One region of the Photorhabdus laumondii genome, then DNA from elsewhere that is predicted to be linked to it. Evidence: predicted binding sites of a transcription regulator. Region 1 holds the regulator's gene; the other holds the start of a gene.

Region 1 (3,654 bases):
ATCATGGAGGTAATCTTGGGTTGCAACTTCAATATCCAGCCAGACGGGTTGCTCTCCTTGATAGTCATTAAAAGTTTGCAACTGTTGTTCAATGTGTTGCAGGTTGCCCTTGATGAGTTGCATGGGCTGATATTGCGGAATGGGTAAAAGCTTGATGGATTCCAGTTTGTCTTGGGTAAATTCCACCAAACAGACACTTTTCTCTTGCCCGACTTCATCGAAACTAAGAGGAATAGGGGAACCGCTGTAGCGAATATGTTCAGATTTAGCCACTATTTGTGGCCGGTGAATATGCCCAAGCGCAATATAGTCTACCGGCGGGAAAGCTTGCGCCGGGAAGGCATCCAATGTACCAATATAAATATCCCGCACCGAATCTGTAACAGTGGCGCCAACGGTCGTCAGATGCCCGGTAGCAATGATAGGTAAGGGTAAATTCAATTCATCACGTAATTCACACGCTTGCTGATAGAGTCGATGATAATGTTCTGCAATAGCTTCTTGTAATACGAGCTGTTTTTGTTCTCCTGACTGACCAGCCTGGCTGATCATAATATCTCTTGGCCGCAGAAAAGGGACTGCACAAAGAATTGCACCGGCATTGCCTTGTTTGGTGGTGAGTATTTTTATCTGTTTTTGTTGATCTTTTTCTGCGTGAGCAATAACGGTGGTATTCAGGCAGGAAAGGAGTTCTTTTGATTCATTTAATGTTGCTACTGAATCATGGTTACCACCAAGGCTAATTAACTGACAACCGGTCGGTTGTAGTTCAACGACAAAGCGATTATATAGTTCACGGGCATAGCTAGGTGGTGAACCCGTGTCAAATATATCTCCGGCAACAATTAATGCATCGACCTGATAATGTTCAATCTGTTTAATCAGCCAGCGCAGAAAATGTTGATGTTCAGCAGCCCGGCTTTTTGTAAAAAAATATTGGCCAAGATGCCAGTCCGAAGTGTGAATAATACGCATATTTTCGCCGTCATTGGTTAAAGTGAAGCATGATTATAATCGTTATATTTTGGATGTCGCTTTTAAATCTGATTTCGTGAATATATCTACGAGCGGCTTCGCATTCATTATGAAATATGGCAATTGTTAAATTAATTATTGCGAAATCGATTGCAGAGAGAAGATAACCAAGGCAGGATTTCATAAATTTGTCATAAAACTGACGCATAATGCTTTTTCAAACTAAGTAACGTTTATACCCTATGGATTTCAAGATGAATCGCGGCGGCAAGGGAGTGAATCCCCGGGAACATAGCAAACTATGTGACCGGGGTGAGCGAGTGCAGCCAACAAAGAGGCAACTTGAAGGATAACGGGTATATCTCAATATATTAACGGGACTAATCATGGCAAGACGCATTCTGGTAGTTGAAGATGAAGCTCCGATTCGTGAGATGGTCTGTTTTGTTCTGGAAAAAAACGGGTATCAGCCGGTAGAAGCAGAGGATTATGATTCTGCGTTGGCATGTTTATCTGAACCCTATCCTGATTTAGTGTTATTGGATTGGATGCTCCCCGGTGGTTCTGGTTTGCAGATAATTAAGCAGATGAAACGGAATAATAATATTCGCGATATTCCGGTGATGATGTTGACTGCCCGTGGTGAAGAGGAAGATCGGGTGCGTGGCCTCGAAGTTGGGGCAGATGACTATATCACTAAGCCTTTCTCTCCTAAAGAGCTGGTTGCCAGAGTTAAAGCGGTATTACGGCGTATTTCACCGATGGTCATGGAAGATATCATCGAAATGGATGGTTTAGTTTTGGATTCAACGTCCCATCGGGTGACCAGCCGGGATAAAGCACTGGATATGGGGCCGACGGAATTTAAATTACTGCACTTCTTTATGACTCACCCTGAGCGAGTCTATAGCCGTGAACAGTTGCTTAATTATGTTTGGGGAGCAAATGTTTATGTTGAAGATAGAACTGTTGATGTTCATATTCGCCGTTTACGTAAAGTATTAGAGATTGGCGGCCATGATAAAATGGTGCAGACCGTTCGTGGTACGGGCTATCGTTTTTCTACCCGTTACTAAGTCCATGCACCGGAGAATCTAATGTGTTAGAACGTCTATCTTGGAAAAAACTGGTTTCAGAACTGTTTCTCTTTTGTTTGCCTGCGTTAATTCTGGCGATATTTATTGGTCATTTGTCCTGGTGTTTATTGGTTTCGGTATTTTTGGTGCTGATATGGCATGGTTATAACTTGCTGAAACTTTCGAATTGGCTATGGTTGGATCGCAGTATGTTGCCACCGTCGGGGAGAGGAGGGTGGGAGCCAATTTTCTATGGTATTCACCAGATGCAGCAACGGAATCGAAAGCGGCGTCGTGAGCTGGCGCTGTTGATCAAACGGTTTCGTAGCGGGGCGGAATCATTACCCGATGCTATTGTGATGATGACAACGGAAGGTAATATTTTCTGGTGTAACCGTTTAGCGCAACATTTACTTGGTTTTCGTTGGCCTGAAGACAATGGACAGCATATTTTTAATTTACTTCGCTACCCTGATTTTAGCCGATATATCCTTTCCAGAGATTTTTCGCGCCCTTTATCCATTGAATTAAATAATGGGTTCGTTGTTGAGTTCCGGGTGATGCCTTATTCTGAGGGGCAGTTCTTAATGGTTGCCAGAGATGTGACTCAGAAGCGAACACTGGAAAATGCCCGTCGTGACTTTTTTGCTAATGTTAGTCATGAAATGCGTACCCCTCTAACCGTCTTGCAGGGTTATTTGGAAGTGATGCAGGATCAGGCAGCAGAGGATAGTTCGCTAAATAAGAAAGCGCTGAATACGATGCAGGAACAAACCCGGAGGCTGGACGGTTTGGTGAAACAATTGTTGCAACTGTCCAAAATTGAAGTCGCTCCCCAAATTGATATGAATGAAGTCGTTGATGTGCCTTTGATGCTTAAAGTATTGCGTCAGGAAGCGATTGCGCTAGGTAATGAATGTTATAAGATTAATTTTGATATTGGTGAAGATCTAAAAGTATTCGGTAATGAAGAGCAGCTTCGCAGTGCAATGTCGAATTTGGTTTATAACGCGGTTAACCATACTCCTAAAGGGACTCAAATTGATGTCAGTTGGAAAAAGAATTCCCACGGTGCTGAATTTACAGTGAAAGATAATGGGCAAGGTATCAGTGCTGAACATCTACCTCGTTTGACCGAACGTTTTTATCGAGTAGATAAAGCGCGTTCCAGACAAACTGGAGGAAGTGGTCTTGGTCTTGCGATTGTTAAACATGCCTTACATCATCACCATTCTCATCTTAAAGTTTCCAGCGAAATAGGCAAAGGGACGATCTTTAGTTTTACTTTTCCGGCCGGATTGATTGTACCTGTCAAAATAACCAGCAGAAGAGATAGGAATAGTTTGATTAACAGTAATAATTAATCTTCGTAATTGATTATTATTTTTTCAGGTTAAAAAAAACGCAAATCATATAGTGTTTATTCAATGATAGCTAACAGCAATCACTAGTTTTGAAAAAGAGTGCGGCATATACTTCTGCATTCTGGTTTATCTATTGCCTTCTGGCACTATAAAAGTTTTACTTGTGGGCAGTTGTTGGCGATTCTATCTATCATGGTCACTATAATCTGTCTTCAACAGATACCTGGTGAATATTGTTT
Region 2 (3,654 bases), 1.3 Mb from region 1:
AAATAGGTGGCAAATAGCGGCGCAAAAACAAACAACCCCCACATGCCATACACAATACTTGGGATAGCGGCCAGTAACTCAATGGCGATACCGAGCGGACGTTTCAGCCAGTTAGGTGCCAGTTCTGTTAGAAACAAAGCAATCCCAAAACTAACAGGCACTGCGATAATCAGCGCAATTAGCGAAGTAACCAATGTACCGTAAATCGGTATCAAGGCCCCAAATTGCTCTGCCGGGGCATCCCACGTTTTCTGCCAGAGGAAAGAGATGCCGAACTGCTGAATACTAGGCCAGGAGGCAATAATCAGCGAGATAATGATGCCTCCTAACAAAAATAAAGTTATCAGCGCAGCTAGCCTAACCAGTGCGCTGAAAATAATATCGCCATTTTTACTGGGTGCTTTCATTGCCGTTTTTTGTTCGGCCATAGAGCTTATTCTCATTCGGGGTTAACTCCCCCCTTAAACGGGGAAGAAATTAAAACGACAAATTTAATCGATATTTAAAGCAATCGATATTTAAAACAATCGATATTTAAAACAGTCACTATCAACACGACTTAATACAGGGCCTTGCCATTGCTATCTTTTATCTGGGTTTTCCAAGCCGCACGAACTTGCTCAATCACCTCTTTAGGCAGAGTTGCATAATCCAGATCGTTTGCCTGTTTACTGCCTTTCTCATAAGCCCAGTCAAAGAATTTCAATATTTCTGCCCCTTTCACTGCATCTTTTTGCTGTTGATGAACCAGAACAAATGTAGTGGAAGTCATCGGCCACACATTTTCACCTTGCTGGTTTGTCAAATCCTGAGCAAACGTTTTATGCCATTCTGCTTTCTTCGCTGCGGCACTGAAACTCTCTTCTGTCGGGCTAACAATGTTGCCATTAGCAGATACCAATTTGGTATAAGCCAGATGATTCTGTTTAGCGTAAGCATATTCAACATAACCAATGGAACCCGTCAGACGTTGAACAAATGCGGCAATCCCATCATTACCTTTACCACCCAAACCAATAGGCCAGCTTACGGTGGAACCCACGCCAACTTTTTCTTGCCACGCTTTATTCACTTTAGAGAGGTAGCGAGTAAATACAAAGGAAGTACCGGAACCGTCAGCACGACGTATCACAGCAATATCTTGTTCCGGCAGTTTGACTCCCGGATTCAATTGAGTAATTGCTGGATCATTCCACTTTTTCACTTTACCTAAGTAAATATCGCCTAAAGTTTTACCATCCAATGTCAATTCACCAGATTTAATCCCCGGGATATTAACCGCCAGTACCACCCCACCGATGACGGTCGGGAATTGAAACAAACCATCAGCAGCTAACTTTTCATCAGATAAAGGGGCATCGGAAGCCCCGAAATCAACGGTATTTGCCAGAATTTGTTTTACGCCACCGGAAGAACCGATGCCTTGATAATTGACTTTATTACCTGTCTCTTTTTGATAAGAATCCGCCCACTTGGCATACACCGGTGCGGGAAATGTCGCACCTGCCCCGGTTAAACTAGTGGCAGCAAATACAGGCAGGGTTGTCAAAGAAAACGCCGCTGCCATTATGCCGGTTACGGTGGTACGCATCAGTTTCATAATCCCTCCTAATGGGATATTGAGAATCAACAAAGAAATGTATACCCGTTATCCTTCAAGTGGCCTCTTTGTTGGCTGCACTCGCTCACCCCGGTCACATAGTTCGCTATGCTCCCGGGGACTCGCTCCCTTGCCGTCGCGATGCATCTTGAAATCCATAGGGTATATTCGTCAAATCAAAAAAGGTGCAAGAGGAAAATAGGTCAATTTAATTACAGCAAAATGTCTTAATTATGACATTTTTATGATAGCGCAATCGGCACTTAACCTGTAATTGACATAAAACTGTCATCTCCACACACCATAAAAATCAAATATAGGAGATGATTATCAAGCCGTTAAAAATTATCTTCCACAACAGGAATACAGACACGGATAGATAATCCCCCTCTGAGGCTGGTGCCCATTTCAATTTTCCCATCATGAGCATCAATAATTCGCTGAACAATCGCCAGACCTAACCCTGTTCCACTGCTGCTGCGCGCTCTTTCGCCACGAACAAATGGCTGAAATAACCGTGGCAAATCTTCCTGTTTGATGCCGGCTCCATTATCTTCTACCTGAAACCAAGCAAATTTATTTGTCTGACCACTACTCACTTTAATCCAGCCGTTACCATAACGATTGGCATTAACCAACAGATTAGCCAATGCCCGTTTAATAGAAATCGGATTGGCGTTAACGGTTATTGGGTGAAGAGACAGATGGTTTTCAATATCCTGTTCATAGCCATTCTCGGCGGAAATAACCTCTTTGAGAATAGAATTCAGTTCACAAAACTCCATTGGCATTTCCTGCCCGGTACGGAGATAGTCAATGAATTGCTCAATAATGGCGTTACACTCTTCAATATCTTTATTGATAGATTCAGACAGATAAGTATCTTCCTTGCTCATCATTTCTGTTGCCAGTCGAATACGTGTCAGCGGCGTACGCAAATCATGGCTTACGCCGGCAATTAATATCGTGCGGTCACTTTCCAATAGTTTTATCCCGGCGGACATTTGGTTAAATGCGCGAATGGCTGCACGAACTTCCAGAGAGCCCGCTTCCCGCACCGCCGGCATCATAATACCTTTACCTGTTTGCCTGGCGGCATACTCCATTTCCAGTAAAGGCCGGTTCTGAAAACGGATATAAAGCCAGATACAACCGAATACCAGTAATAGAATTGCCAGTGTATAGCGGAAAATAGGAGAGAATTGATTTTGTTCGATCTCAGTCAAAGGAACCCTGACCCAAATATCGGGGGCCAAATAAGAATTAAGCCAAAGTATAGGGCTATCTGTGTTTATTTCCAGACGAAGATCAGCCTTGCCACCAAGGTACTCGCCCATCTTCTCACTCAGGAAATCATAACGTCTGGCCCAACATAAACCTTGTATCTCCGCATCAGATTCAGAATAGAGCGTAATACCCAATTCCTGATAAATCTCCCGGCGAACTACCGGCGATATCACCAGAAAAGAGCCATCCTCTAACTTCAATTTTTCAGCCATTAGGGTACGAACTTCATACGCTAATACCTTATTGAACTGCTGCAAACTTGGCATAATAACGAAATTCACAACAACCAAGTAGCTGGTTACCAGACTGATAAACAGCATAGCCATAATCAGGAATAAAGTATGGGTAAACGTGCTGCGAGGGGAGAATCGCAATAATCTCATACACGAATTCCGTCTGGCACAAAGACATAGCCCAGACCCCAGATAGTCTGGATATAGCGAGGATGTGTAGGATCTTCTTCAATCACACGGCGCAGACGTGAAACCAAGACATCAATCGATCGCTTCATCGTGCTATATTCCCGGCCACGCGCTAAATTCATCAACTTATTACGGGACAGTGGCACGCCAGGATAAGAAACCAGTACTTTCAATACAGCAAATTCTCCACTGGTTAATTGAATATGTTCATCTCCCTGAAACATTTCCCGCGTACTCAAATTGAGGCTAAACTTACCAAAATTAATAATCGCATCATCCTCAGCCGGTAGGCCCAATAACTTATTCGCCTGACGACGTAATACCGCCCGGATACGCGCTAATAGC

Evidence for each region. Region 1 encodes PhoB, which activates phosphate uptake and scavenging genes when phosphate is short. Its sites were predicted from a motif close to CTGTCATAAAACTGNCNNAT; they were not measured.
Region 2: the regulator PhoB is predicted to act here: its motif matches at 1,875-1,894, upstream of pstS (phosphate ABC transporter substrate-binding protein PstS).

Annotation. Positions count from the first base shown of each region.
Region 1 is NZ_CP024901.1:4,582,038-4,585,691, reverse strand. It holds gene sbcD (exonuclease subunit SbcD) at 1-975, opposite strand, end outside; gene phoB (phosphate regulon transcriptional regulator PhoB) at 1,362-2,051, shown strand; gene phoR (phosphate regulon sensor histidine kinase PhoR) at 2,075-3,415, shown strand.
Region 2 is NZ_CP024901.1:219,269-222,922, reverse strand. It holds gene pstC (phosphate ABC transporter permease PstC) at 1-428, opposite strand, end outside; gene pstS (phosphate ABC transporter substrate-binding protein PstS) at 560-1,600, opposite strand; gene envZ (two-component system sensor histidine kinase EnvZ) at 1,939-3,270, opposite strand; gene ompR (osmolarity response regulator transcription factor OmpR) at 3,267-3,654, opposite strand, start outside.